Regions from separate parts of the Lysinibacillus sp. NPDC096418 genome, predicted to be linked through region 3. Evidence: riboswitches for the same ligand, from Rfam matches in the RefSeq annotation. Region 3 holds a riboswitch; each other region holds the start of a gene.
What was found. A riboswitch is a leader RNA that binds a small molecule or an ion and turns the genes downstream of it on or off. The one in region 3 is predicted to bind cobalamin.
Positions count from the first base shown of each region.

Region 1: it holds a riboswitch for cobalamin, as region 3 does, so the genes downstream of both, nikA (nickel ABC transporter substrate-binding protein) here and ACIQZG_RS21290 (FecCD family ABC transporter permease) in region 3, are expected to answer to the same signal.
Region 2: it holds a riboswitch for cobalamin, as region 3 does, so the genes downstream of both, ACIQZG_RS21970 (S-layer homology domain-containing protein) here and ACIQZG_RS21290 (FecCD family ABC transporter permease) in region 3, are expected to answer to the same signal.

Region 1 covers NZ_JBIWEY010000030.1:18,895-29,210, reverse strand. The annotation lists gene ACIQZG_RS18530 (DUF2691 family protein) at 1-157, opposite strand, end outside; gene ACIQZG_RS18525 (delta-aminolevulinic acid dehydratase) at 472-1,026, shown strand; gene ACIQZG_RS18520 (ATP-binding cassette domain-containing protein) at 1,489-2,280, opposite strand; gene ACIQZG_RS18515 (ABC transporter ATP-binding protein) at 2,291-3,082, opposite strand; gene ACIQZG_RS18510 (ABC transporter permease subunit) at 3,085-3,894, opposite strand; gene nikB (nickel ABC transporter permease) at 3,896-4,858, opposite strand; gene nikA (nickel ABC transporter substrate-binding protein) at 5,148-6,767, opposite strand; cobalamin riboswitch at 6,959-7,155, opposite strand; gene ACIQZG_RS18495 (DUF1572 family protein) at 7,248-7,781, opposite strand; gene ACIQZG_RS18490 (SCO family protein) at 7,904-8,512, opposite strand; gene ACIQZG_RS18485 (YvrJ family protein) at 8,618-8,740, opposite strand; gene ACIQZG_RS18480 (DUF2922 domain-containing protein) at 8,804-9,028, opposite strand; gene ACIQZG_RS18475 (DUF1659 domain-containing protein) at 9,067-9,282, opposite strand; gene ACIQZG_RS18470 (DUF2621 domain-containing protein) at 9,404-9,832, shown strand; gene ACIQZG_RS18465 (TetR/AcrR family transcriptional regulator) at 10,049-10,316, shown strand, end outside.
Region 2 covers NZ_JBIWEY010000044.1:25,178-35,493, reverse strand. The annotation lists gene ACIQZG_RS21970 (S-layer homology domain-containing protein) at 1-2,497, opposite strand, end outside; cobalamin riboswitch at 2,844-3,031, opposite strand; gene ACIQZG_RS21965 (hypothetical protein) at 3,139-3,825, opposite strand; gene ACIQZG_RS21960 (ECF transporter S component) at 3,822-4,316, opposite strand; gene ACIQZG_RS21955 (bifunctional adenosylcobinamide kinase/adenosylcobinamide-phosphate guanylyltransferase) at 4,337-4,729, opposite strand; gene ACIQZG_RS21950 (histidine phosphatase family protein) at 4,681-5,277, opposite strand; gene cobS (adenosylcobinamide-GDP ribazoletransferase) at 5,250-6,026, opposite strand; gene ACIQZG_RS21940 (bifunctional adenosylcobinamide kinase/adenosylcobinamide-phosphate guanylyltransferase) at 6,307-6,882, opposite strand; gene ACIQZG_RS21935 (histidine phosphatase family protein) at 6,897-7,505, opposite strand; gene ACIQZG_RS21930 (pyridoxal phosphate-dependent aminotransferase) at 7,506-8,600, opposite strand; gene cbiB (adenosylcobinamide-phosphate synthase CbiB) at 8,587-9,543, opposite strand; gene ACIQZG_RS21920 (adenosylcobinamide amidohydrolase) at 9,540-10,223, opposite strand.
Region 3 covers NZ_JBIWEY010000041.1:13,598-23,913, forward strand. The annotation lists gene ACIQZG_RS21265 (alpha/beta hydrolase) at 55-972, shown strand; gene ACIQZG_RS21270 (class I SAM-dependent rRNA methyltransferase) at 1,034-2,230, shown strand; gene ACIQZG_RS21275 (precorrin-3B methylase) at 2,264-2,935, opposite strand; gene ACIQZG_RS21280 (ABC transporter substrate-binding protein) at 2,992-3,987, opposite strand; gene ACIQZG_RS21285 (heme ABC transporter ATP-binding protein) at 4,048-4,821, opposite strand; gene ACIQZG_RS21290 (FecCD family ABC transporter permease) at 4,822-5,811, opposite strand; cobalamin riboswitch at 6,002-6,188, opposite strand; gene ACIQZG_RS21295 (GTP-binding protein) at 6,372-8,312, shown strand; gene ACIQZG_RS21300 (hypothetical protein) at 8,404-8,850, opposite strand; gene ACIQZG_RS21305 (PadR family transcriptional regulator) at 8,847-9,146, opposite strand; gene ACIQZG_RS21310 (hypothetical protein) at 9,400-10,182, opposite strand; gene ACIQZG_RS21315 (hypothetical protein) at 10,296-10,316, opposite strand, start outside.

The DNA of each region.
Region 1 (10,316 bases), on a different contig from region 3:
CTGAGAAAAATGATTCAGTAAAATTATTCTGTTCTACAAAATATGCATCACTATTGCCAACCTTCCACATATATCTTGCTAAATCCACCGGTGCTAATATGTTCCCTAAACTTTGCCCATGTTCATTAGGAATGCTACACCCTATTCCTCTATACATCCTATTCACCTCAAATTCGAAATCTTATCTGTATACAAACTGAATTTATTAGGCTGATTCAAACTCTTCTTTCTATACTATTATAGTTGAAATATTTTTGACCATTCATCACAAAAAGTCGGGGATGACATTTGATGAAAGAGTATAATGCTTACAGATAACTGCATTTTTCGTTACAACTGGCCACTGGAGCGAGGTTGGAGACTAAAACACCACACTACATGACAACACACAGCAGTACGGAAATCCACCCACACGTAATGGTGATGAGCTATAATACTGTTTAATAACAATTTAAAGGAAGGGGTTTTTAAATGAGCAAACCAGAATTGTATGTCAGTTTAGTGGTAGGTCCAAATTGCGATATGGAATCTTTTGCCTTACGATCAACACTCGAGTATTTCGGTGCTAGAGTTACTGTTCATTGGATAGGACGACCAAATGTTCTTGTTGATGTACTATCTGGAGAAGATCGAGATGACAAAATGGATTATCTAATTTTAAATTTTCATGGAGATGAGGGTAGACTTTGTATGCCTGAACTAGGTGAGGATATCTATGAGGATGGTGAGCCTAGAGGGGAATTTTTTGATGAACAAGATGTTATGCGATATTCAAATTTAGAAAATGTAAAGGTAATAGCAACAGGTTGTACATTAGGAGACGAACGATTAGCAAAAGCATTCCTTAAGAGTGGTTGTCATTCTTATATAGGGCCAGATGATTACATAGGTGGGAATGCAAATTTAATGTTTGTTGTGAAATTCATGTACGAAATCATAAATAACCATAAAAGTCAGGAAGAAGCATTTGAGATTGCAAAAGCGATCGATGAGGAAACCTTTATGTACCAACTCTATTTATCCTAAATTATAAAAAACGTAGCCTGTTTGCCGGCTACGTTTTTAAATTTACTGAATACTACTAAGTTTACAATAGTACCACAATTTGGACAGTAAGAAGAAAGCGAAGATGTCGTTTCTACTAAAAATTGATTGTATAAGTTCTGATATTAAAAATCATCAAACTTTTTTCTTACCTTCTTTCGAAACTTAAAGCCAGATCGGTTAGTATATACCTCATTCCTTTTCTCTACTTTATCCATCCTCAATCCAAACGATTATCCTAATTAGCGTTATGTTTAAATAGAATAATCAAATTGGATATTCACACTATAATCCGAATCCCCAAAATGGATATCTGATATTCTCAATAATCAAGTCCTACTAGTATATTCTCACCGCTTTTACGAGTATTTACCTTCTCTCCGAGCATATTCACAACTACTGAAAATGACAACGCTCACATTTGTAGCAAGATTGGCTAACTAATTACCTCTCACGGTCACGGGGATGCGTCGGCAAAATAGCATTAAATAATTCGCGTGCAGCAGGATGTTTAATAGAAGCGTCTTTACTTACTTCGTCTACTAGTTGTCCTTGATGCATCACAAGTATTCGATCTGAAATAAAACGAGTAGCATTTAAATCATGTGAGATAAAAATATACGATAATTTCAATTGATGCTGCAAAGCTTGTAGTAACGTTAAAATTTGTTTCTGCAAGATCATATCAAGGCTACTTATTGCTTCATCCAAAACAATCAACTTAGGGTTGATAGCTATTGCCCGGGCAATACATACACGTTGCTGTTGTCCACCACTTAATTGGGAAGGGAATTTATGTACAACTTCATTTACTAACCCCACACAATCTAATAATTCTTCTACCTTATGACGTCGTTCATCTCTCGAATAATTTTCAAAATTGAGCAAAGGTTCTTCTATTATTTCCATAACAGTTTGTCTAGGATTTAATGAGTTAAAGCTATTTTGAAATACCGCCTGTAAGTCTCTTCGAATCTGTTTTTTCTTCTGATTATCTGCTTGATATAAGTAAACGTCATCAAATCGCACTGTCCCACTAGTTGGCTCCTCTAAACCTAAAATAATTCTGCTTAACGTACTTTTACCAGAACCACTTTGTCCAACAAGCCCTAAACATTCGCCTGCTTGAAGTGATAAAGTTACATCCTCTAGCACTGGCACTACTTGCTTTTTTTGTAACAATGACGATCGTACTTCATAATGCTTCGTAACATTTTTCACTTCTAATAATGACATCTATACACCTCTAAACAATAAGCCTTGATTGTAAAAGCTCTTTCGTATATGGATGCTTGGGATTATCAAAACAATCATAAACGTTGGTTTGCTCAACAATCTCACCTTTGTATATGACTGCAACATCATCCGCAAGTTCTGCAATAACGCCCAAATCATGTGTCACAATAATAATACCTGCACCTGTTTCTGTTCGAATTTGATCAAATAATGATAGTATATTTTTCTGGTTGACTGTATCTAGTGCTGTAGTCGGTTCATCTGCTATGACAAGCTTTGATTGCATCGAAAGCGATAAAGCAATCATCACACGCTGAAGCATCCCACCACTTAATTGAAATGGATAATAAGTTAATAGTTTCTCTGGATTCGGCAAGTTTACTTTTCTCATATAATAAATTGCTGTTTGTTTTATTTCTTTTTTGTTCATCGGAAAATGTGCCTTTAATGTTTCACGAAAATGCATTTCAATCGTTTGTATACTATCAAGTGATGCTGACGGGTTTTGCATAATCATCGATATCTGTTTACCCCTAATCGCTCTCATCTTATCTTCCGGTAGCATCGATAAGTCGTGTTGATTATAAAGTATTTTGCCACTCTCTTTTTGTGCGTAGGTTGGAAGTGCTTGCATAATTGCTTGGCACAACATCGATTTTCCACTACCACTTTCACCAATAATCCCTAATACACGCCCTTTATAGGCGGTCAAATTAATATTTTGCAAAATGCGCTTCTCACCAATTTTTACGGTTAAATCTTGGACGCTTAAAATTGGCTCGAATGATGTTTCACTCTCCATAGCTACCCCTTTTGAAATACTGATTTCTTGCTACCTGCCAATACATTGACGATTAGCACAACGAAGATAATTGCTATCCCTGGATACAACATAAGTTCAGGATGTTGTCGAATATACTGCTTACCCTCACTAATCATCATGCCCCATTCAGGCGTAGGTGCTTGAACACCAAGTCCTATAAAAGAAAACCCAGCAATTTCTAAAATAACTTTTCCTAAATCAAGAGATACGATTGTTAACAATGGTGTCATCGTATTCGGTATAAAGTGTCTAACAATCAATTTCAATCCCGATGTCCCACTAACCCTCGCTGCTTGAATATACTCTTTTTCCTTAATACTAATAAATAAGCCCCTTAAAATTCTCGAATAATAGATCCCTTGCGTGAATATCAAAGCGAATAATACATTTTTTAAACTTGGCCCTAAAATACCAAGCAGTCCAAATGCCAATACGAGGGTCGGGAAAGCTAATAAAATATCACATAGGCGAATAAATAAAAAATCTACAATTCCACCTTTAAAGGCAGCTGTCGCACCAATGCATATAGCAAGAGCACTCGCAACAATTTGAATAAATACTGCAGCCCCTACAGAATAACGAATACCCAGCAATAAACGTGAGAATATACATCTTCCCAAATGGTCAGTTCCAAGCGGATACTCCCATGAAGGTGGTAAAAACTTGTTTGTAACCTCTACAAAGTACGGATCATTCGGCATTATCCACGTTGCAAAAAGCCCAAGAAATCCAATCAATACAAGTACAATTACACAAAATAGTTGTCTAGGATTTAACTTAAACCTTTTCACATTACCCCCTCCTCTCCTTCATAGCGGAACGAGGGTCTAGGGCGCGATGTAAAATATCCGTACATAGATTTGCTAGTACATAAATCATCGCAATAATTAATACATAACATTGGACTACCGGATAATCGCGATTAATGATGGACTCGATTAAATAACGGCCTAGCCCTGGCCAACTAAAAACCTGTTCTACAATTACTGCACCACCGAGTAAATTCCCAAGTGTCATTCCGAGCATGGTCGTCATCGGAACTGCAGCATTTTTCAGTACATGCCTTGTAATAATAATATGCCTCTTTAAACCTCTTAATTGTGCATAATGGACATATGGTTTTTGGAGCTCTTCTAGTACACTCGTTCGAATAGACTGAGTAAACAAGCCAATGACAGGTAAAGCTAATGCCACCGTTGGCAATACAATATGCAAAAGAGTTCCCTTACCATTTGTCGGAAAAATACTAAGCTTCAAACTAAATATGTATAAAAGTATAAATCCAAGCCAAAAAGTTGGAATCGATACACTAATAATAGAAAAAAAGCGAACGATTTTATCAATAAATGAATTCTTATAAAGTGCGCTTACAACTCCTAGTGGAATACTCAAACAGACAATCAATATAAATGCAGCGAACGCCAACTCCATTGTAGCTGGTAGTTTCGCGAAAATTTCATGCCCTACAGGTAATTTACTGACAAAGGAAGTACCAAAATCTAGCTGTACCACTCCTTTCAACCATATAAAGAATTGAATAAGCATAGGTTTATCCGTACCAAGTTCTTCGCGCAATGCTTGAATTGCTTCAGGTGTAGGAGCAATTCGTGACATTCTAAGAATGACTTCTGCGGGCTCCACAGGTACAAAGCGAACAAATATAAAAGTAATCATCGATACCCCCACTAAGACAAATGGCAAAGTAAGGATGCGTTTCAGACAAAAGAGCCATGTAGATTCGTATATAGTAGTCACTTCCTAAAACGTCGTATTGAAAAATAAGGGCTGCTCAAAAAGAAAAATAGTATGCTGAGCGTATCTATTTTTTTGATATACAGTCAAAAATCTGCGTAGACTCCTACGGGAACTTAATTTGCGAAGAAAGCGTGAGTGAAACGTAGCGGTAGGAGCACGCACAAGCCGTAAGACGCAACAAACTGCGCTTAGCACGGGTTGCGACTTACGCTGTGACCTTGGGATTTTTACAATGTAGAAAGCAAGTTGTCTTGCTTAAGGGACTTATTTGCAATACCACTTTTCACTTCTACTTCTCCAAATCTATTTGAGCAAAAGGAATATCATATTCCGATGCACGAGGAGAGAAATCTTTCACATAGTCATGATAAATAACATTATTTGTTTCATATGAGATTGGATAGAATAATGCTTGGTCATGGAATATTGTCAAAATGTCTGTATATAATTGCACACGTTCTTCTTCATCTGTACCAATTAGTAATTGCTGAATTTTTTCATCAATTGCTGCTGCGTTTGGTAACCCTAATTTCGCTTCATACACTACACTTGAATTCGGTGTAGCTGATTCATTTGCAAAGCTATGCGGATCTGTTGGTGGGCCATTTGTACGCCAGAAATTAATGTCGGCTTGATCATCCATCATTTTTTGAAGACCTACCATTACATCAGCACCTTCTAGATTCAATTGCACACCGATTTTCGCCAATTCACCCTGCATTAATTCTGCCATTGGTTTTTGAACCGCATCTGTTGCGATATAAATTAAATCTAATTCAAGCTTCTCTCCATTTTTCGAGCGTACTTTTTCGCCCGCTTTTAATACCCAACCCGCTTCATCCAATATTTGCGTTGCTTTTTCTTGATCGTATATAATTGGCGTTAACTCAATATTGGCATATGGAATGGCATCCCAAAATAATGTATTGGCTACTTTTTCAGTACCATGTGTAATGCTTTCTACCATTTGCTCTTTATTAATTGCATATTGTAATGCTTGACGCACTTCCAATTCTGCTAAAGGACCTGATTGTGTATTGAATAATAAAGCACGTGTCGATAATGGTTCTGAAATAGCCGTCTTATATTTGCCGCTATCTTTCAAGAATGTATAATTATCTAAGCTAATAATCCCACGTCCATAAATCAAGTCTAATTCTTTATTTTCAAATGCTAGTGAAATAGACTCCGAATCAGGAATAATCTTTACCTTTACTTGATCTACTTCCGGCTTTTCACCCCAATAATGTTCGTTGCGGCTGAAAAGTGCGTACTCGTCTTTTTTATATTCCGTTAATACCCAAGGGCCTGTACCAATTGGTGCTTGAATGTCTTTGTATGTTGCATCACCTTCTGGGAAGCCTTTATCCCCTAAAAAGCGGAATGGACGAACAAAAGCTAATTCATTGAGCACTGGATAGTATGGTTCATCTAATTGTAAACGAACTGTATAGTCATCCTCTTTCACAACTTCCACGATATGATTGACCATCCCCATCCAAGAATGCATTTCACGGTCAGCTAATACTGCATTAAAATTACGCACAACATTATCTGCGTTAAATGCAGTACCATCTGAATACTGTACGCCTTCTCTTAAATGAAATACATATGCTGTTTTGTCAGGCGATATATCCCAACTTTCTGCTAACGCAGGCGAAATAGTGCCATCATCGTTATACGTTACTAATGATTCATAGACCATTGCTTGTGCAGTCAATTGGTTTGGTAAATATGTATGGGGATTTAGCGGTCCTACATCTAATGGCCAGCCTATTGTTAACATTTTCTGTTCATTGCCTGCTTTTTTTGGTGTTGCTGAACTATTGTCATTAGCGCTTGAACAACCCGCTACTATTACCATCAGCAATACTAACATTATTGGTAAAATACTCTTTTTCAATGTCATTGTCATTTCTCCCTGTCTTTGTTCTAGGTTCATTAAAACCCACTAAAAAAAGCTAATGCTATCTCACCATCAAAAAAATTATTACAAAATAGAAAAATACGCATAAAAAAATCCCTATTCATGTTGAATAAGGACAGAAAAACCCACTATTAAAAAGCTCTCTATCCATCTCCCTATCTTTCGTAGATCTTTAATGAATCTTATTACAAGTAGGCATTCTGGCTCATGAATCAACATTTTGTTTCACCTTCCCAAGTACATACTCAGTGGCATTCAAAACAAAACTCCTCATTTACAGCTGCGGGACAGCATGGGATTTACACCCATTTTCCTTTTAATTATTTGATATACAATCTTTATCAAACAAACTTGTAATGACCGATATTAAATTAGTAACAAACATAACATGGTAAAATAACATAGTCAATTATATTTTCTGAATATAATAAATTAAACTACTTCTTTCTGTAATCGTCTTGACTATTTTTGTTCTTTCATCATTGCCTCTGTAAAGGCATTTGATTGACCTTTTGGAATACTCAACGTTTCCCATTCTTCCCCTTTAAGTTGCTTGCCAATGTAAACAATTTGTCCAACATGCATTGCATAATGGGCCACTTGTCGCTCAATCGCCTCAATCACTGTATGCTGCGCTCCTCGAATCTTTACGACTTTCAGTAAATCTTCTTCAGTTAATCCACGTAATGTGTCAATGAAAACTTGCCATCCTTTTTCCCAAACCGCTATTAGCTCTTCTTTTAAAGTGAAGCTATCAAAGAATTCATCATCACGATTTCTTGTTGGCTTTTCCCCATCCGTCGTTAAAAAATCTGTCCACCTAGACACCATATTACCGCTCATATGTTTGATAATGACAGCAATACTATTGGAATCCTCGTTGTAAGACCAGTGCAATTGATCATGTGCCAACTGTGCAAACGTTCTATCACCTAATTCTTTGATAGCCTGAAATCTTTCTTGAATCACACCTAAGTATATCTGCCCTATGTTCATCTATAATTCCTCCCTTAATTTGGATGGTTGTACTACTAAATCTCTGCCGAAAATACTATTCTTTATAAAAATATATTCATAAATTAAAAAGCTAGTACTACAAAAATAGTACTAGCTTGCTCTTATAAGTTTTCTTCAATATATGTTTCTATATCGACAGCGATTGTATCGATTGGTACCTCAGATGGGTCGTCTGATTGACCTCTATATTGTTTTACAAGTACACCGTCTTTATCTACTAAGAAAAATGTCACCGCATGCATGACCTGGTCAGTTTTAGGATCATCTTTCACAATCAATTTTGTTGATTTCGCTGCAAACTGTTCGATGTATTTTTGCGAATACCCTGTCAATAGATTCCACTTCGATTCATCTGGCGCATTATAGGGACTTAAATAATCTGCTAATACTTCTGGTGTATCTACATCTGGATCTACAGAGAAGGCCACAATATTATAATCTTCAATACCCTTTTCCACGAGCTTTTCTTGAACTTGTGTCATATTAAATGTCATTGGCGGACATACATCAACACAATTCGTGAAAATATACATACCTAACCACGGTTTACCTTTTAAACTCTCAAGCGAAACAGTTTCATTTCGTTGATTGATATGCTCAAATTCTTGCATTTCATAATTATAGTCCGCTTTAAACTTCACATTGCCACATGCACTAAGCACAGCCGAAACTGCAAGCAGCATCACTAATCCTACTACCTTTACCTTCATCCCTACTCACTCCCTAACTTACACTAACTCCATCTTACCCGAATAATGTAAGCGATGACAAGTTTTCCGCGTGACAGCTTTCGTACATATTTGTGAAGTCTAGCTTCACTTTAACGCCAAAAGAACATCGTGAATTGCATCTAGTTTTACTTCCACTCGATGTAGCAAATAAAACGACACCAAAATTGGAAAGCCTATATCTGATACCATATTCAGCATCTGTTCCATAAACGGTACCCCCCTTTTTAAAAATGGTCCTTGCAGCATTCACCACAAAGACCACTTTCGGATTTACACAATATCTAATTCAAATGGTGAAACTTGTCGATCAACAATTCGAGCGCCTTTCATGCCTACAAAAGCACCAGCTTGTACTTCAAATACATTTGCAGTGATAATTGTTTCCATCGCTTGCTGAATCTCTTCTGCCGTCACATCTTGCCTAGGCGCATCGATGGAAATTGTCGAAGTCTTTCCTTCCGTTGTTTCAAACTGCAATTCTAATACTTGTGCCATTTTTCGCACCTCCTCTTTTTTCTATCATTAATCAGCCCTTACGATAAATCTGTTGTTTCTTGCTTTGTCACACTATCAAGTGGATGAGAAGATAGACTAGCGATTGCTGATGCTATCGCTAGTAAATTTTCTGCAGTATGCGAGCTATTTAAGTTACGGTACGACTTTGTAACGAAAATCGGCTCACTTTTGTCGTTCAGACCTGTAATATACTTTAAGCGCAATGTTGCGCCTAAAAACATTGAGTTTGCCATATGCGTCCCCCCTTTCTACACAATATATACGATTGACTTGTCAAAAAAGGGACAATTAGGATGAATTTTTTTTCACTAGCTTCTATAATAGAGGGAGAGAGAATGTAAAGAGGTGAACGGTTTGTTAGATGGTTGGTTTCTATGGTTTATCTTATTTTGGGTAGCCGTACTAATTTCGTTAATGGGGATTGGCGGATTTTTCATGTTCCGCAAGTTTTTAAAAGCGCTACCAAAACAGGATGGTAAATCAGATTTAGATTGGCAAGAATTTTACTTAGATAAAACAATTCATTTATGGGGACAACCTGAAAAGGAATTATTGTATGAATTAGTCAGCCCTGTACCTGAGTTATTTAGACAAGTCGCAAAAGAGAAAATCGCTGGAAAGATTGGGGAGCTTGCTCTTGAGGAAAAAGCACCTGCAATCAATCATGATTTAATTATTCGTGGCTATATTCAAGCTACACCTAAGCGAGATCATAAATTTTTACGTAAAAAATTAGATGAACTTAAAATTGACGTTGCACCATACGAAAGCTTATTCGATTAATAATAAATAGAAATGCCACACTTTTTAAGCAGTGTGGCATTTCTATTTGGATTGATTGTACCCCGCTAACTAAAAGCGACTTCCCCATCGTACCTAAGCACTCCCCTACTGACACCAAAAATCCATAAAATTTCTGTTGTTTTTTAATTCCATTTTTCAGATAATTATGTATAATCAAATTAGAACAATCGTTCAATTTTAGAAAGAGGTATTACTTTGAATAAAAGACGTTATGACAGTGAAACTGCAAAACATGAAATCAGGAAAGAAGCATCAATTTTATTTGCTCAAAAAGGCTATAACCAAACATCAGTTGGAGATATTTCAAAAGCTTCTGGTTACAGTAAAGGTCATATTTATTATCATTTTGAAAACAAAGAAAAGCTGTTTGTCCTTCTGGCTCAAGAAACGATGGAAGATTGGTATAACAAGTGGATACAAAAAGAACCTACCTTCTTAACAGCTATAGAAAAGTTGTACGGTA
Region 2 (10,316 bases), on a different contig from region 3:
ATAACAAACTTTGCACAGCGAATACTTCTTGTAAACCATTAAGTGGCTGAACATTCATAAGCTTTTCTAATTTTTCCGCCATCTTGTTAAGATCTTCTTGTGATAAATTTGTATTTGCTAGTAAGATGTTCATATCTGTTAGAGAAGCAACCCGCTGAAATTCACCTGATTCCGCATTTGCCTTCATTTTTTCTGCATCTGCAATTGTAGTTGCAAATGCCTCTTTAACACTTCTAGGTATCCACTGTTTCGACTGTGGAATATCTTGCCCATTGTTCGAAATCGCTAAATCTTCACGTAAAATAGACTCTTCAAACTCTGCTAACTTCCACTTTGCCATTGAAATATAGTTTGCAAGACTTTCTGTTGATAGCTTCATTGTGCCATATTGTTTGGCAGCATCATAGACACGTTTTGCTACTATAAGCTTGTTGTAGGCTGTCAAAGCTTCTGAATTGGTTACATTTACTTTAGCGGCAGTACGCTCTGCTTCTTCTAGTACTTCACTAAACTTTGCTTTCACTTCTGCTGTCGTCCATTGGCGATGAATTGCAATTGTTGATCCGTCTACTGAAACCTCCACTAACCCTGATTTCGCCTCTACAATTGCCTGTTGTAGACGAATTAAATCCGTGTTAGTAAGGCCCGTATCAGTGCTACTTCCAGAGCTACTATCGCTACTAGAACCGTTATCTGTTGAACTATTGGATGATGGGGTATTATAAGGTACTTGTGTATTAGCAGCTGTTATAAAATTCGTTATTTGTCCAGGTTGAGCACCAATCATCCTGCGTAATTGTTCTAGAGGAACCGTAGCTCTAACATTCGTAATCCTCACTGATGGCTGTAGGCTAATATTAGCTTGAGGAGTACCTACGAGTAGATTGCCTATGCTTAAAGAACCTCCAATAATTACATTTGGTTTCATTTCGCTATCACCTTGTTGAGCTCCCTGTTGGTTTGCCTGCTCTTGTTGTTGCTTTATTTGTTCTAGTTTTTTCTTTAATTCATTCATTGTGGTTTGCATTTGCTGTTGCGTAGAGTTAGACAACAGTCCTTGCTGTTGTGACCGTTCCAAAAACACTTGCTGTTCCATTAACAATCCCTGCTGTTGATTAAGCAACTGAAGGAACAACTTTTGTAGGTCTTCAGGAGACCGAAGTATCAAATTATCAATCATTGCTGTTCCCGATACTTCAGTACTTTGCCCTAGATAGAAATCTGCTACACCTACACGAGGTGCATTAATTATAATCTGGATAGTAGGAAAAATAACTGCATATGGTATTGATCCATCCGAGTTGATAGTTGCTGATCCAGCAGCTGATACTCTTCCTAGCACACTACTATGAACGCTCAGAGTTAGCCCTCCCCCCTCTTCTGTTACAAAAAACTGTGTTGCTACATTTGTAAGTGAAGCTGTGACGATAGGAGCTCTCTCTTGGATAATCAACTCACCTTTTACCTCTACCTGATTGATTGCGACATTTGTTTTTGCTCGATCTGTCAACACAACATTTTCAGTGATGATCATATTTTTCAGTTCAACAAAATCTGCATTGACTGTAATGTTGCCAGTAAATATTGAATTACCACCATCTAATGTAATATTGGCGCCTTGTTGCCCAGATGTATTCAATTCAATAAATACTAGATCTGCAATTTCGCCTTCTACAAAGATCACGTCAATACGTGCACCTTCTAATGCAGCAGCATTTCTTTCATTTAGCATTGCTTGAACATTTGCACCAATTGTCCATTCCTGATCTTCGGCTTTCACTTTGTCTTTTTTGATTTCTTCTATCGTCAAAGTCTCTAATACTATTTCAGCGCTTGCCTTCTCCTTTTCGGGTTGATCTGATTGAATTGCCTGCACTGCCCTTTCAGCTCTGACGATAAATGAAGCCAGTTGCCCCCTTGCCACAAAATTCTCTCCACCAAACGTCGTCGCTGTTGTACCTGTTGTAATGCCATATTCAAACAATGTACTAATCGCCTCTTTATAGTCACTGTGTAGATCTGTAAATGGTAATTCTACAGATGCAGAACCTTCTAGACTAAGTGCACGTGTAATTATTTTCGCCATATGATTGCGCTTAATCGATTCATTCGGACGGAAAGTGCCATCAGCATATCCATCTATTATGCCTGCCTGTTTGAGTGTAGCAATTGCCCCTGCATATTCATTTTGTGGCGATACATCTCGAAATCCAGCATTAGCGACATTTCCTGTATCTAATCCTAAAATTCCTACGATCATTTTGGCAGCTTGTCCACGTGTCACTTGCTTTTCAGGTGCAAAAGTTCCGTCCGCGTAGCCTTTAATAATGCCACGGCTTGCTAAGTCCATAATGGCTGCATAATGACTATTACTCTCCAACACATCCGAAAATTTTGGCGTTGCTGCCTCCGCTACTATGTCCATTCCTGTAGGTACAACACATGTTGCAGCTACTACCGCTGCTACTGTAGAAATAAATAGCTTTTTTTTCACCATGTTTCTCTCCTCCGTAATTATCTTTACTAATATTTCATCCACATATTAAACTACGAAGGTTAAAATTAGGTTAAATTATTAAAATATTTAAAAATCTATTTTCACCAAGATCCACGTCCTCCTCAGCTTACTTCCACTTTTATGGATCCTTAAGATAGCCATCAAATGGACATTCATAGCTTATTTGATGGCAACGGTCAGTAGGTTATAAATGCACGTAATCATGGCCATCCTCAACATCAAAAAAGCGACCACACAACCTGTAGCGGTTGTATGGTCGCATAAAAATCGGAAATGGAAGTGGACAGATCTCTCGCCTCCACCTCTCAATCCCCGAAGATGTGTTGTTTTCTTGAACGTAACGGCAGGTCTCCTGGCTCGTGCCTTTAGCCAAATGATTGCCTTCCCGTTTTTCACAGTGGCTTTTTGATCATTTGTCAACACTCACAGTTGCGGGGACAGCTCCGGCTTTAGATGACTCTATTTCCGAATTCCCTATTAAACCATAATGGTACCGCTTGTTCAAAATACTATATATTATGTTTAAATTCCTAAACAAATCTTACATACTGTGTTTGGTTTTTCAAATAGAAGATTCGCACTTTGAAACTTACAAGCCTCTACTTTTGTTCGTCAATGGTCTAGGAACCCTCAGTTATACACAATTTTTCAAAATTTCTAGTGAAAATATTTTGTGCCTGTTCTTCTTTTCCCGAGTGTACCCCAAGTAATATGACAGTACATGGGCCTGCTGTTTTGGTAATATCTAGTGAGCACTCTACTTTATTATCACCAAATAATCGTGAAAACTCAACTTGAAGTCCTTTGGATCCAACTGGCCAAACTTGCTGCACAATTTCCTCTTGCCAAGCGTCAAAAATTGGTTGCAACTGGGCAACATTTTCAGGCTGCTCTAGCACCTCATTACCGACAAGGGGTAGCCCATATGTGTACCAAATAAGTTTATTATGTTCATATTCGGTACGCTTTTGTACCTCACCAAGCATCGTAATCGATAAGCCGGATTGCAATGTCGGCATATTTGACTCAGAGGAACCATCTACACGTGGACGCACAAGACCTATTTCATCAAATACCTGTTCAATCCCTGCCACGTAGCGATTCCATGCATCATCTCCTGAAAAATTCGCAAGTAAAATATGTGTAGGAATAGCATTTGCAGCAAGTTGCTCTAAAAATGTAACACGCGCAGTTAAATACGCAGTCAATTTGTCAGACGCACTCACAATATCTTGTGGTTTTTCACCAATGGCCGCGGCATTATCTGTTGTTGCAATCAACCCACCAATTTTCACAGCATTTCTCAATGTGCCCGCCCTTCTTTTCGTACAAACACTTTCGAAATAACTGGCATCACTACAGCGACAATCACTAAGTTAATAAGTGTTGCCATGAACAGACCGGGTAATGCCCCCCAGAAAAATGCCGGGCTAATGATGAAGTAAAATGGCAGTGGGGCAATGATCCCATTTAAAATAAGTGCTACTGGCCATTTCCAAAAGTTCAATCCTTTTTTATGCATAATACCAAATAGCCAAACTACTACAAACATTTCCGCTGCAATAATAAGATGCAAAGGCCCAAGTGGGAATCCTGATGTTAGTGCTGTAATAAAATGACCTATCATACCCGCAACGCCCGCTAACATAGGTGATAAGAACGCTACACTTAAAAAAGCAGGTGCAGAGTCTAGTGCCGCAGTTGATACAAAAGATGGTACTTTAATGACTGCGCCAATAGCACAAATTGCTGCTATCATAGCTGTTAGCGTCAAGTTCGTTAATTTTTGTCTATCCATATCCATTTCCTCTTTTCTATCTATTTTATAGTCTCGCCGATACCATACCAAATACGAACCACTTGCTTTGCTTCCGCAAATAACGCCTGGTACAACCGACCACACGTATCACGTAGCATCCTCGCTTGTTTTTCCATTGGTACAACGCCACGTCCCATATCCGTCACAATTATATACAGCGTACATTTTTCTTCAAGAGCCTTTAGTCGTGTTAAAACATTTGCGACAAGTACCTCATCGTCTTCTAAGTTTTGTGTTATGAGCCATTTGTCTAAGTTTTTTATTACCAACACTTTGTAAGATGGGATGTTTTCTGGTATAAAGCCATCTGCGAGAAAAACATCTTGGCCTTCAAGCTTTCTCATTACATAGTCGGTTTTCCCGTTATAGGCGCCACCGATAAAGACATGCATCTCGCCCCCTCCTTCCAAGCTTCTTGTGAGAAGGTTAATGTAAACATTACATGATGTGGTACATCGTATGACCAAAAAGTTTTTTCCTCTGGTGCAAAACGAACTAATAATGCACGAATTACACCACCATGTAGAACTAGTACATAGTCTTGTTCATCTTTTGGTAAGGTTAGAAACCCTTCAACAACTCGGGCACAAAACATATCAAAACCTTCTCCGTTTGGTGGGATATGTTCGACCGGATTATCTAACCATGCACAATAACGCTCGTCTGATTTTAATTCATCATATGTTTTGCCTTCGAAATCACCAAAATTCGTTTCCCGAAAAAGAGCTTCACTTATGTAGGTTGCATTTGGAAAATAACTTTCGGCTGTTTGCTGGCAGCGCAATAAATCACTACCATATACTTTAGTCACATTTTGATCCACCTTTTGAAGTACGAATCCATCCACTAAAGGTGAATCCGTCCAGCCAAGATAACGCTTTTCAAGGTTTTCTTTCGTTGGCGCATGTCGCATTAGACGAACACTAACAATGTCACCCATAATACGACCTCCATTCCTTCAATCGAAGCGCCGAGTAAATCACCCGAGACACCACCAAAATTCCGTAATGTAAAGTGACGAAACACCAAAAGTGCAATAGCTAAAACAGCTAACAAAACAATTGGCACAAATAAACTACCAGTCACAAAACCTACGCCACTAATCGCTAGTATGAGTGTCACAATCATTAGCGCTACTAGTACCCCTGATTTTATATGCGTTTTAAAAAAGTACGCAAGTCCCTTCTCCTTTGAACACTTCAAGGACATAAAGTAAAAACTCATGCCCACCCTTGTGATGAGCGGAATAAATATCAATGTCCATAACGCAAGCTTTTCCTGCACGAACAGTTCATGGAGAACCACAAATTTTCCAAGCACTAAAAATAGCACTGACATGACGCCAAATGCTCCTACCCGTGGATCATCTAAAATTTCAAGTCGCTTCTCTCGGTCCCGATATGAAAAATAAGCATCCCCCATATCGATAAATCCATCCAGATGGAGACCACCCGTAAAGAGCGCAAATAATCCTATGATGACAAAAGTAAGCAGGACTTCGCTACTTGCTGTCCATTCCGTTAAACCATAAATACTTGCAGCCACAAGGCTTCCCATGATGGCACCCACCCATGGTAAAAAGGCAAACATACCAGTGATGGTGGATTTCGTCAACGGAATTTCTTTATGTACAGGCAAAACTGTAAAAAACTGAAATGCGAGTAATACGCTATACCAACTATTTTTCAACGCCTTGCCTTCTTTCTTGTTTATTGGTAACTATCGAAAATTTTTATACATCCTTACAAATAAAATCATAGTAGGGTTGAGCAACTTTCTCCTCATGTTGAGCGACTTAGCCCCGAACTTGAGCGACCTTCTCACCAGGTTGAGCGACTCAGCACCGAACTTGAGCGATTTTCTCTTCATGTTGAGCGGCTCAGCACTGAACTTGAGCGATCTTCTCTTCATGTTGAGCGACTCACTCCCTACCTCGAGTGACCCGCACCACTTTAACAACCCAGCCAATTCATTTCCATTTTTTCACGACACCATAATCCATTTCATATGCAGTGTTAGCGACTGAAACAAACCATTGATGCAGTTCCCCGAGCATTTGTCGATATAGTTCGACCTCCTCACTCGTATAAGAAGGCTCATCAAATAATTCATTGGATACGACAAAAAGCGTCACCTTTTTTTTCAGTAACGTCACTACCGATTCTTTCATCACTCGTAGCTTTTCCTTTAAGCAACCAGGCTTTCCTACACATGGCGTTCCAGAGTCGAAACCTTCATAAAATGCATTGGTTAGCCATGTTGTCACACAATCCCATAGGGCAACATCGCCTGCAGCCAACTCACTAAAGGCTAAATCCACACGATAAGGTGCTTCGATTGTGTGCCATGACACCTCCTGTGCTAAACGATCCGCTTGATGCCGTATAATCCGTTTTTCCATTTCATTGTCTGTTGCCACGCCAGACGCAACATAAACGAGCCGTTTTTGTTTGAACGGCTCGTTTTGATATTGGGCTACGGCAGCTTGTTCAGCAAAATAAGATTTGCCGCTACGTACCCCACCCGTTATAAAAATAAGTGGCATGCACTAACGCCTCCTTATTGTAAATGCAACGTACTGCCGATTTCTTTTACTCGCCATTGATCGTTTTCTACATCTACAATTGTGACACTTGTGTCTTCAATTATTGGTGGTGCCCATAGTTGTTTAATACTTCTACCTAAAATGGCATTCACGATACATTTAATCGTTACACCATGGGACACTAGTAGAATTTTATCATCCGGATATTGATTAGCAATATTTTTCAGGGCATACATCGCGCGCTCAGTGACTGTACCAAAGCTTTCTGTATGAGTGGCAATAAATTGTGCAGGAAAATCAGTATACACTTCATACTCGTACCGATCATGCTGTCGTACTTCATCAATTGTTCTACCTTGCCAATTACCTAGATTAATTTCACGCAAATCATCTACATAGTGAATTGGCAAGTTTTTATCGTGAACTAAATAAGATAAAGTTTCCTTTGCACGCTCACTTGAACTACAGAAAGCCGCTGCAAATTTTACACTCTTTAAATGTTCACCTAATTTTTTTGCATGCATAATACCATCAGATGTTAGTTGTGAATCAAGCCACCCCTGTAACCTCTGTTCTTTATTCCATACAGTCTCCCCATGTCTAACAAGATAAAACATTGTCATTTATCTCACCCTTGCTTTTTTTGTATTAAACCATTCCTCTAAACAGCCATGTAAACGCGACATTGTTGTAATATCCTTCATCCCCACACGGAACCATTTTCCGTCAAGCCCTTTAAAATTCTTTGTATGACGTAACACGACACCTTTTGCTAAACAATACGTAAAAAAATCATCTGGATCATTTGACTGTGGTAATGAAAAGCATACGTAATTCGTTACACTGTTTGTAACTTGACAACCATGCAGTGTTAAAAATTCTTGTAACCATTGTCGTTGTATAGTCGCATGCGCTATTGCATTAGTACAATAATCTTTTTCATCCAAACAGCCTGCACCTAATACTAATGCAAGTGCATTTAGATTCCAATGTGGTAACATTTCTTTAAGTGTTGCCACAATTTCTGGACTTGAAACCAAATAACCTAGGCGTAGTCCAGGTATAGCGTACATCTTTGTCATTGAACGAACGACAATAACATGTGGATTCTCTGCCACGCTGCCTATCAGCGAAAAATCTTCGCTGACCCAATCTATAAACGCTTCGTCAAAAATAAGCTCACACTGAACCTTTGCTCCATGCGCAATTAGTTGCATCAACTCCCTCTTTTGGGGCAGTACACCAGTCGGATTATTAGGTGTACAAATAATTAATGCATCTGCATCCATCATTTCCGAAAATAAACGATCCATCGGCAAAGCATATTGCATAACATCTTCAACTACAACAGATACAACTTCCGCATTTGCAGCTTTTAACGTTCGTTCATATTCAGCAAATGTTGGATGTATGACAATCACTCGTTTATTTTCATAACGTCTTGCCAGTACGCTAAATAATTCAGATGCACCATTTCCAAGTAACACTGTATTTTTAGATACCCCATGAAAAGTAGCTACTTTCGATAGAAATGGTTCCCCATCCGGATCAGGATAACGCTGAATTAACGGATAAAAAGTACGCCATCGTGCCTCTACAAATGGAGGAGGACCTGCACTATTGACATTTTCACTAAAATCATACACTTCTGTTGGCATAACCAGCCCAAGCTGGCCATACACATTTTGTGGATTGGCTCCATGATTAGGCAACTGCAAGAATAAACACCTCCACCGCTATCATTACGAGCATAAAGAGTAACGTCGCAATACGCATATGTATAACCGTTTTTGCAATATGCTCTTTCGTTAAGGGAACTAATTTCTCCCCCATTGTCGCTCGAAAAGATTCAATACCTTGATATGAATTTTTACCGCCAAGCTGTACTCCTAATTGAACAGCTGTTGCGGCTTCTAAATAACCGCTATTCGGACTTGGATGTTTTTTCGCGTCTTTCAGCCAACGTTTAAAACGCCCACCGAGCGACACACTTGTTTCATTTTTTGTACCGAGCACCATTAATAACCCCGTTATACGACTTGGAACAAAATTCAACACATCATCAAACTTTGCCGCGAACATGCCAAAGTCTTGATATTTTTCATTTTTATAGCCAATCATCGAGTCTAATGTGTTGACCGCCTTATACCCCCATAAACCAATTGCGCCAAATAAAAACGCATAAAATAAAGGAGCTGTTACACCGTCGCTCGTATTTTCTGATACAGTTTCTACGACACCACGTACAATTTCATCTTCGTCTAGCTTTTCAGTATCTCGCCCGACAATCCACGATAGCTTCACACGTGCCTCTGCAAAATCACCTTTTGCAAGCGGTTCGTACACAGCCATCGCTGCCTCCTTTAGACTACGTTGTGCCAAACCTATACCAATTAATAATCCTTCCACAACAACGCCAAATATAAAGCTAACATTATAACTAATAAGTAAAATTGCTGTCACGACAAACATGGTTGTTCCTACAACTGCCAGTGCCATAATCAAGCCTCGCGTTTTACGCATTCTTCCTTTATTCCATAACTCAGTCTGTGATTCAATCAGTTTACCAATCCAACGAACTGGATGGGGCAATTTTGGGGGATCCCCTACAATTAGATCAAATACTAGCCCAATGATACAGGCGATCATCATTGCTATCATAGTGGATTCTCCTCTTTATCTTTTTTATATTTTTGAATCGCTTCACGCATTGTTTCATAAACGCCGTGACCAATAACTTTGCCAAGCATAGTAATCGGACCCGCGTATTGATGATAGTCTCCCTCTTCAGTGGACGCAATTAATAAACTATCTGTTGATGTGCCAGTTGCTTGCGTACCTGTAGTCGGATCTAGGATTTCTTCGTCAAATAGTGCCTTAACCTTCGCCTCAGTTGTTGAAATCATCGCCTGAAATAATGCCTCATCAGACAATTTTCCATTAATCAGCACCCAAGTGTTAATTGTACCAGCATGATACTGCTCCTGACGATGGAACGAACGTGTAATATCAACAGCATTTCCAAGACCTGCTGTAATCATTACCACAATCCGATTGCCTTCATAGTCAAACTCTCGAACAGTTGCATAACGCGCAAACACCGCAGTCATCATCGCAACCGTATTAGATGGATGAAAGCCCTCCCCTTCTAAAAAGCGTTCTAATTCTTCATGAGGATACCGCTCATCGTATTGATAAGATACCGATCGATTAACAAAATTACTGTAATAACCAAAACCAGGATTATGCATTGCTGATGATACTACTTTTAATGGCTTTTCCATCTGTAAGGCTACATATTGGTCCGTAATTTTGACATGTTCCTTTTGAAGCACAACCATTATTTCGCCCTCCCAAAACAAAAAAACAAATTCCTGCCTAACAGAATTTGTCTCGTTCATATAATTATGTAAATACATGGTTTACTTGAACTC
Region 3 (10,316 bases):
ATAAGAATAGTTTATAATAAAAATTACAAACGTTACGAAAAAGGAATGATGAAGATGACACAATTAACTAACGAAGCAATTCGCTATATAGAAGCAAATGATACAGGGTACCATTATTACGAAATGACACCCGAAGAGGCAAGAGCTTCGCGCACTGTTCCAAAATGGCAATCTTCACTTACACCAACTCTTGCTTCCATCGAAGATCAAAAAATAACAGTACGTGACGGCGCGAAAATAAAGGTCCGTATTTACACGCCTCCCCACGAAAAAATTCTCCCGATTATTGTATATTACCATGGTGGTGGCTGGGTATTTGGAGATTTAGAGTCAGCAGATGCCGGCTGTCAGCTACTTGCGGAAAAAGCACAATCAATAGTTGTATCGATTGATTACCGACTAGCTCCAGAATTTCCGTTCCCAACGCCTGTTTACGACGCATACGATGCATTACTTTGGGTTTATGAACATGCGGCAGAATTAAATGGGGATCCAACACGTTTGATCGTGGCCGGTGATAGTGCTGGCGGTAATTTAGCAACTGTAATGACACATATTGCAAAGCAAGAAAACGGGCCGGCCATTACTGCACAAGCCCTGATTTATCCAGTGACAAACATCAATTTCTCTATGAATTCGTATTCGAAGTTCGGCGCACATTTCGGTTTAGACACGCAGGGAATGGAATGGTTTACAGGACATTATTTAACGGAGGATACCTTATCCAATCCTTTAGTAGCCCCTCTTCAAGCGGCGGATTTTAAGGAATTACCGAAAACAATTATTCTTGCAGCAGAGGCAGATGTGCTATTTGATGAAGGCGTTAGCTATGCAGAAAAATTAGCCGCAGCCGGTGTAGAAGTTAATCATGTTGTTATGCCAGGTTTAATCCATAGTTATTTCAGTAAAATGGACTTTTTCGAGGAAGCAACGATTGACACTGTCGAAAAAATTGCTGCTTTTATAAAATAATTTGTCTATATCCCTAAAACAATGCGATAATAGAGCAAAATGCTTTTTAAAGGATGACAACATGACACAAACAATTGCACTACAAATCAACAATCAATTTGCAGGCCCATTAAAAAAAGGCTACCCACTAATTTCGAAAGACGCAGTCGATGCACGTAAACTACCTGCCGAGGAAGGTTCCCTATTACGCTTACTAGATATACACAATCGTTTTATCGGAACTGGTTATTACGGCTTACAAAATAAAGGGATTGGCTGGCTATTAACAACAGATGCCAACGAAGAAATTGACACAGCTTTCTTTGAGAAGAAAATCAAAAAAGCCATCCAAAATCGTGAAGCCTTCTTTAATAATCCTAACACTACAGCATTTCGTGCTTTTAACGGTGAGGGCGACGGTATCGGTGGCTTAACAATAGACTTTTTTGATGGTTACTATATGGTAAGCTGGTATAGTGAAGGCATTTACTCCTTCAAGGATGCTGTCTATGAGGCACTTTCTGAAACGGTAAATTATAAAGCAATCTACGAAAAAAAACGCTTTGATAGTAAAGGTCAGTATATCGAGCAAGACGATTTTGTCATGGGTACACCAGGTGAATTCCCATTAATCGTGAAAGAAAACGGCATGAATTACGCAGTCAATTTAAATGACGGCGCGATGACTGGTATTTTCCTCGATCAGCGTGAAGTTCGCCTTGCAATTCGTGAGCGCTACGCTAAGGGTTCGAATATGCTTAATACATTCTCTTACACAGGCGCATTTTCAGTCGCAGCAGCACTTGGTGGCGCTACGAAAACTACAAGTGTAGATGTTGCAAAGCGTAGTTTATCTAAAACTATTGAACAATTTAGTGTCAACTCGATTGATTATGAGGCACAGGACATCAAAGTGATGGACGTGTTCCAATATTTCAAATATGCACAACGTCATAACATGAAATTTGACCTTGTCGTATTAGATCCACCTAGCTTTGCACGCACAAAGCAAATGACGTTTTCAACAGCGAAGGACTATCCAAAATTGTTAATGGATACAATCGCAATTACAGAGAAAAACGGAGTGATTGTCGCTTCTACAAACAACGCAAGTTTTGGTATGAAGAAATTCAAAGGCTTTATCGACCAAGCATTTAAAGCAACTAATACACGCTATAAAATTGTTGAGGAATTCGGGCTACCAAAGGATTTCCGCATACCACGTGAGTTCCCTGAATTCAACTACTTAAAAGTTGTCTTCATTCAAAAATTAAACTAAAAAAACGGGTGTCTCTTTTTGAGGCACCCATTATTATATAAGCTTTTGCCAATAATCAGCAGATTTCGTTCGGTGATAATATTTGTGAAATGGTTCGTCTTGGCGAGCATATACCTGATAGTCCGTGATAATTGCCTGTAACAGTTGTTCAATAAACTGTACAGGTACTTTTTTTGCAAATAACTCCCCTGCCTGTGCATGTCTTCCCATCGGAACAGCTCCTAAATAGACATCAAAACTATCTTTCTGGTAAACAAGGCCAATATCGTCATAAACGGCATTGTAGCAAGCTGATGCACAACCATTCATATTGACACGCAATCTTTTTGGTACCTCTATACCTTCAAGCCGCTCATAAAGCGCTTCTGTTATCGCCGCTGCCTCCATCTTATCCCCATCACAAAAATCACATGCTTTCATCGACACAATAGGACCTTGCTGTGAAATGTATAAGCCTGCCTGTTCTAACTTCTGTCTCACCTCTGGAACATCAATTGTCGGGACGGATAGCAATATACTATAAGATGCAGAGTATTTAATCGCCCCATTCTCCCCGATTACTTCTGCAATTTTTTGAAATTGTACCGGTGTATAATGCTTATTAATAATACCAGGACTTACTGCAAGACGCGTAAATTCACCTACAGTGTTTAACTTTGCAAATGTTTTATCAGGAATATTATATTTGAATGCATTGATTGACATGGTCCCATCTCCCCTTATGAAAAAGGAGCCAGCATATCGCCAGCTCCAGGCCTTTATTAGAAATTATCTGGATAGAATCCTTGTGCTAAAATTTGAATGGCTTCAGCCGCACGAACCCCTTCTGATGCTGCCGAAAGTGGTAAAGTAACAAAACGCTCGTTCATCACTGCATCAGTCTCTTTTAACGCTGGATCATTTTTCAAGAAATTAATTTTTTCCTCTACGCTAGTAGACCCGTAGTCAATAACTACAATAACTTCAGGATTGCGCTCTACTGTGTCCTCTTTTGAAACAGTTGTCCAACCAGACTCAACATCACCGAAGATATTTTTACCACCTGCTACAGTGACAAGCTCATTCATGAAATTTTGCCCTGCGGTAGTAACATCTTGCTTTCCGTTGTCAAAAATAAGGACACGCAATTCTTCCTTTCCTTGTGGTAGCTTCGCTCGAATATCCTCTACTTCTTGTGACATTTGCACAATCAGTGCTTCCCCGCGCTCTTCTACTTCGAATATCTTCGCAATATTACGGATATCCGTGAAAATATCCTCTAATGAAGGATTAGTGGTGCTTGAAGATGTATGTAAATACGTGTGAATTCCTAGTGTCTCAAGCTCTTCTGGTGTACCTACACCCTTCTCACTAAATCCACTCTTCCAACCTGCATATAAAAAATCCGCTTCTGCATCAATCACCTGTTCTTTTGTAGGGTATTGCTCAGCCAAAACCGGAACTTGATCATAGGCCGCTTTTAAAGGTGCATAAATTTTATCATCTAAATACGCTGTTCCAACCATTGAATCTTCTAACCCTAATGCCAACATAATTTCTGTGACATGCTGATTTAAACTAATCGCTTTTTTAGGTGCTTCTGTATAAATCTGTGTCGTATCATTATTTTCAATCGTTACCTCTGTTGCTGCAGCTTGTGCTGGGTCCCACTGTTCATTTTCTGTTTCTGACTTCTGTGCTTTATCGTTCCCACAAGCTGCTAAAATACTTAACATTGCGATTGCAAGAATAAGCCACATGCTTTTAAATGTCTTCATGTCCTTTCCTCCTTTAATGATCAAAATTATATAGAAAGAAATCTATGATCCCTTTGCTAACTACAAGAATTGCTCTGGTATATAGAAAATATGTGGTTTTTTCGTAATGGGATGCACGCTAACCTCTGCATGTACGCCAAATACCTCTTTTAATATGGCAGGTGTTAATATATCTTGTGGTGTCCCATAAGCCATAATTTCTCCGTTTTGCATCACATAAATTTTGTCGCAGTAAGTCGCTGCAATATTTAAATCATGTAAGGCAACCACCACGGTAATCGGTAAACTCCGTATTAGGTCCATTAGCTGTAGCTGATGCTGAACATCCAAATGATTTGTTGGCTCATCTAATACCATTATCTTTGCCTGCTGTGCTAATGCCCTTGCGACAATAACACGTTTTTTTTCACCACCAGATAAGGAACTAAAATTACGTTCCGTTAAATGAACAATGCCAGCTTGGCGCATTGATTGTTCAATGATATCTCGATCCTCTTTCGTATCGCCTTCAATGAGTCGTTTATGTGGAGTGCGTCCCATAGCCACAAGATCCTTAACAGTAAAGTCAAATAGTACTGGTGTTTCCTGTCCTACAACTGCAAGTTGCTTGGCCATCTCCTTTGCGGATTGCTTGTAAATGTTTTCATTATATAAAAACACATCTCCGACTTGTGGTTTAAGCATTCTGTACATATTTTTTAATAACGTGGATTTCCCACTGCCATTTGGGCCAATTAAACCTACAAACTCTTGCTCATGGATATGCATCGATACATTTTTTAATATTTTCGCTTTTTGTACAGTGAAAGACAGATTTTGCGCAACGAATACCATTTAATCCCCCTCCCCGAATGAATAAGTTTGCCTACGGAGCATCCAAATAAAGAATGGACAACCACATAAAGCAGTAATAATCCCAATCGGCATTTCCTCTGGGGCAATGACAATACGCGCTACAGCGTCTGCCCATATTAAAAAGATCGCGCCAAGTAGTGCACTTACGGGTAAGACAAATTTATAATTAGAGCCAACAATCATACGTACAATATGTGGAATAATGAGACCTATAAAGCCAATTGCCCCACTAACTGCTACTAACACGCCCGTTAACAGAGAGATTAAGAGGATAAGGAGCAGTCGGAATTTTTCTATATTGACACCGAGTGTTACGGCTGATTCCTCACCTAGTAACAATAAATTCAAATGACGTGCGTGTAATCGTAAAATTAAATAGACAACAATAAATACGACGAACGGAATCGCTAAATTCGCCCACTTTGCACCAGCCAAGCTACCCATCATCCAATACATTACCGCCTTCAGACCACCCTCTTCTTTCGACATCATCAGCATAAAGTTCGTCATCGCTGATAACACGAGTGACACTGCAATACCTGCTAATAATAAACGAATAACTGAAATTCTTCCTTGTACTCGTGCTAGGAAAAACACGATTATCACGGCTACCGTCGCACCAATAAAGGCTGCAAATGACAGCGCATACATACCTAAATACGAAAAAGCACCAAGTAGTATAACAGACGTTGCTCCAACTGATGCACCCGAGGATATTCCTAAAATATACGGATCTGCAATCGAGTTACGAACTAGGGCTTGAATCGCTGCTCCCGAAATGGCAAGACCAGCCCCGACAATCATAGCTAGTAAGACTCTTGGTGTACGAATTTGCCAAATAATAATTTCTTGTGAGCGACTCCAGTCCGATTCAATGCCAAATAGATTGAAAGGCGCATGTGATAAAATTACACGCCACACCGTACTTGGTGTGATCGATACAGAGCCCACCATGACTGCTATCGTCATCGATACAAAGACGACACCAATCAGTATTACTAGGATTATGGCTATGTTTTTTGTTGTTTGATTCCTCAAAATGCTCTCCCCTCTTATAACAAAGGGCATAAAAAAAATCCCCTTGTCTACAAGAGGATGTCATAGTGAAATAATGGGTTTCTCTACCCTGTCACTACAACCATCCTCGTGGTTCTATGTAAATGTGTTGCTTTAATTGGCAGGTATCCTGGCTTAGGTTCATCGTCTATACGCCTTCCCATAACTTAGCTACAGTGGCATTGTGCATAGACTCCCCATTTACAGTTGCGGGACAGCATCGGAATTGCACCGATTTCCCTTTTAAGCAAATGTCCAAAGACATTTGCACCAATAAAAAACTTCATATTAAGTTATAAAATTTAGAATAGCAGAACTATTCTATTCTAGCAATCACACAAAATTATCCATTTTAGAATTTTCTTTGATATATAAGCACTACTTTATCATAAAGACTATTTATGTAACATGAAATCATTACTGATAATTTTCTGTTACAATAATAGTCAACGACGAATGAAATGAGGATTTTTATGTTAAAGACAATTGGCGTGCTCGCTCATGTCGATGCAGGTAAAACAACTTTCTCTGAACAGCTTCTTTATCATACGAATAGCATCCAAGCTAGGGGTCGTGTCGATCACCAAGATACATTTTTAGATAATCATGCAATCGAACGTGCGCGCGGAATTACTATTTTTGCCGAGCAAGGTCGCATGCAAATCGGAGATGATACATATACGCTTATCGATACCCCAGGTCACGTCGACTTTTCACCAGAAATGGAACGAGCTATACGTGTCATGGACTATGCAATTATTATCGTAAGCGCCGTTGAAGGAGTGCAAGGTCATACTGAAACGGTATGGCAACTTTTACGTCAATATCATGTACCGACGTTTTTCTTTATCAATAAAATTGATCGTGAAGGTGCAGATGTAAATGCAGTAATGGCGCAACTCCAAAAGGAATGTTCTGAGGACGTATTATTTATTAATGAGTCGCTTCGTTCGGACTATGTATCTAGCCAGATTACCGAATGGCTTGCGGAACGTGACGAATTGCTACTTGATTCTTTTCTTACTGAATCGCTGGATGCCTCTACTTGCCTTTCAAGCTTGCAAGCAATGATTAAAGGAGAACGAGCTTTCCCTTGCTTTATAGGATCGGCATTAAAAGATATTGGCATCAAGGAGTTTATAGCTCAACTTCCACTTCTATCTGCGACAAATTATGAAAAAGAAGCACCGTTTCAGGGCGAAGTATTTAAAATTCGTCATGACGGTCATCAACGTCTCACATTTATAAAAGCATTGCAAGGAACCTTACATGTTCGAGATGATTTTACGTTAGGAGTAGTTACAGAGAAGGTAACGGAAATTCGTATTTATAACGGTAATCGATTTGAAACTGTACAAGAAGTAAGTGCTGGGGAAATCTTTGCGGTGAAAGGACTAAGTCAGGCTCAAATTGGTGATGTCCTTGGTAGTTCAATAAATCCACAACCATTTGAGCTTGTACCGACATTACAGGCAAAGGTGCAATATGATGGAGGGCAACATATAAAAGATGTATTAAAAACCTTTCGTTTACTTGAAGCTGAAGAACCTACGTTACGAGTTATATGGAACGAAAAATTTCAAGAGATTCACGTGCATATTATGGGCGTCATTCAACTCGAGGTTCTTCGTGAAGTGCTAACTAACCGCTTTTCTCTAGTAATTACATTTGGTGAGCCTAAAATCCTATATTTAGAAACCATTGCGACGACTGTGACAGGCTACGGTCATTTTGAACCGTTAAAGCACTATGCCGAAGTACATTTATTGATGGAGCCAAACACGCGTGGAACTGGCATTACATTTGTCAATGCATGTCATGCCGATGATTTATCCGTTGGACATCAGCGACTCATTGAAAAACATCTATTTGAGCGCGAACATCATGGTTTATTAACAGGCTATCCTATTACAGATATTCGTTTTACTCTACTAACTGGACGTGCGCATAATAAACATACAGATGGTGGCGATTTTCGTGAAGCAACGTTCCGAGCGCTACGTCAAGGGCTCGAACAAGCTAAAAATGTATTGCTCGAACCATATTACCGCTTCAAACTTAAAGCACCGAACGATTTTATTGGGCGTATGATAACTGATGTTCAACAAGCAGCAGGAACTTTTGACGCACCTATTTTGACTGAGGAGCACGTTTTACTAACCGGCCGTGCCCCTGTAGCTACATTCATGAGCTACAGCACTAATTTTGCCGCTTATACAAATGGCAAAGGCTCACTATCACTGCAGTTTGATGGCTATGATTTGTGTCATAACACTGCTGAGGTTATTGCTCAGATTGGCTATGATAAAAATGTTGATCCTGAATACACATCTTCTAGTATATTTTGCGCTAAGGGCAAAGGCTATTCCGTTCCTTGGCAAGAAGCACAAGAAGCCATGCACTGCTTACGATAGAAAAACAAAACAGACTTCACTCTATATTTTAGGGTTAAGTCTGTTTTTTAATGGAGATTGAAGTAAAAAGAGCCTTACACACTCTGTATCATTAATTTGCTAGCACTAAAAATACAGTAAAACTAATCGCATATAACCCCATTAAACCTACTGACATCTTTGATAATTTTGTTTTGATTGAAAAAGCACTTCGGAAATCCGAAGATCTAAAAAGATTAACAATGAAAATAGATACTGCAAAGAAAAACGAGACCATAGCTATAATTATTGCAACTTGTTCCATTAAAATAACCTCCCGTAACGAAATGAATTTTACAACTACAAACACATTAATTAAACTAACAAGTAATACGATATAGCTCATACGAATGCCAAAAATTTCTCTTTCACTTATTTCTTGTTTCCAAGCATCCACTATACCTTGCATTAGGTCCTTCAACACATAAAATGACAAATCCGTCTGTTCCAAAAAATAAATCAATTCATCGCCGTATCTCTGTCTCCAACTTTTTGGATACAAATATATTAACCACTTCATGTCAGACCAAGCCTTTTCGTTCCTAATGCTGTTACTTTTTGAATCTCTTTTATTTGATCAGTTAAATGATTTCGCCCCGCATCTGTTAGTTCATAAACTTTTTTACGATCATCCGATTCAAGCATATGAATAAAGCCGGCTTTTTCTAAACGTGAAATTGCTCCATACAACGTCCCTGGCCCCAACTTAATGTCGTAATTTTTTTCAATATCCTCCATAATCGCATAACCATGACAGCTTTTTTCTGCCAGACTAATCAAAATTAATAATGGCGGTTCAGAAAATTTACCTTTCACTTCTATTCAAAACCTCCTTTTTCGTTTTATTACGTTTGGCGATATAACGTATAACGTAATAATAAGTCATATGTAAAAATAATGCAATAAAAAGGAAGCGAAATTCCAATTCTTTTTGAAGTTTTGGTTTACTACCAATAAACCAACGATAATATGAAGAGATTCTTTTGGAGAAATTGGGCAACGTTGCAGATCACTTCTTTATTAAAATCATCAACTAAAAAAAGCCCTCCATAAAAAGGAGGACTATGTACTACAACGCCTGTGCCGTACTACTCGTTTGCTCTATAAGTAAATAAGCAGGTTCTACAATTACGTATCCGTGATTATTTGAAAAATCTATAAGCACATTGCCTGGCTTACTTTTTAATATTTGTAAATTATTAATTATTTTTAGTAACTGCTCATGTCCATTACCACGTGGGTGCCAGTTTAAATGATAGTCATTCAACGCTTTGACCGCCTGCATAAACTGGGCATATTCACGTTCAACATATTTCTTTAAATTCAACGATTTATTGCTTTCACGATAGGTGCTGATTAACAACGTTAAATCAGCTAAATAAGTCTCATAAAAACGCATCACCATCGAACATAGCAGATCATTTACTCTTGCAGCACTAAGAATAGGCTTTGGATCGTAATAGAGCTTTTCTAAATTTGGTCTTGCTCTAATTGAATCAATCCGCGTAATCAGATGGTATTCTTCGCCATCTACCATATAAACAATCGGGTTTGTTGGCATATACATGGTGAATCCATTTTTCTTCGTCTTTAGATTATCAACTACACTCGCTTTTGCGAAAAGATGTCCATCAAAGCCTTCATTTTGAATCCAAATAATTTCCTTGCTATATAAAATTTGTTCGAATAATCGTTCGTTGCTAATGAGGGCAGATGCTAGAAACTGGTCTACCAGGGATTCCACAACCATTCTCGTTTTTGTTTGCTTGCCGCTTTCTCTATGCGGGAGTTTCTCAATTTTTATATCTAGCAAGTGTTTCTCTTGTTTTGTACATAATCGTATATTTTTCAACGTTACATCCTCTTCTCGTACATATTTTCAAAACAAAGGCATGATCGAAAAAAAAAACGGACTCCCTCCAATTTGAGAGAATCCGTTTAATATGGCGACTTCACCTATAAATATCAATGTTCGTCTACCTTCGT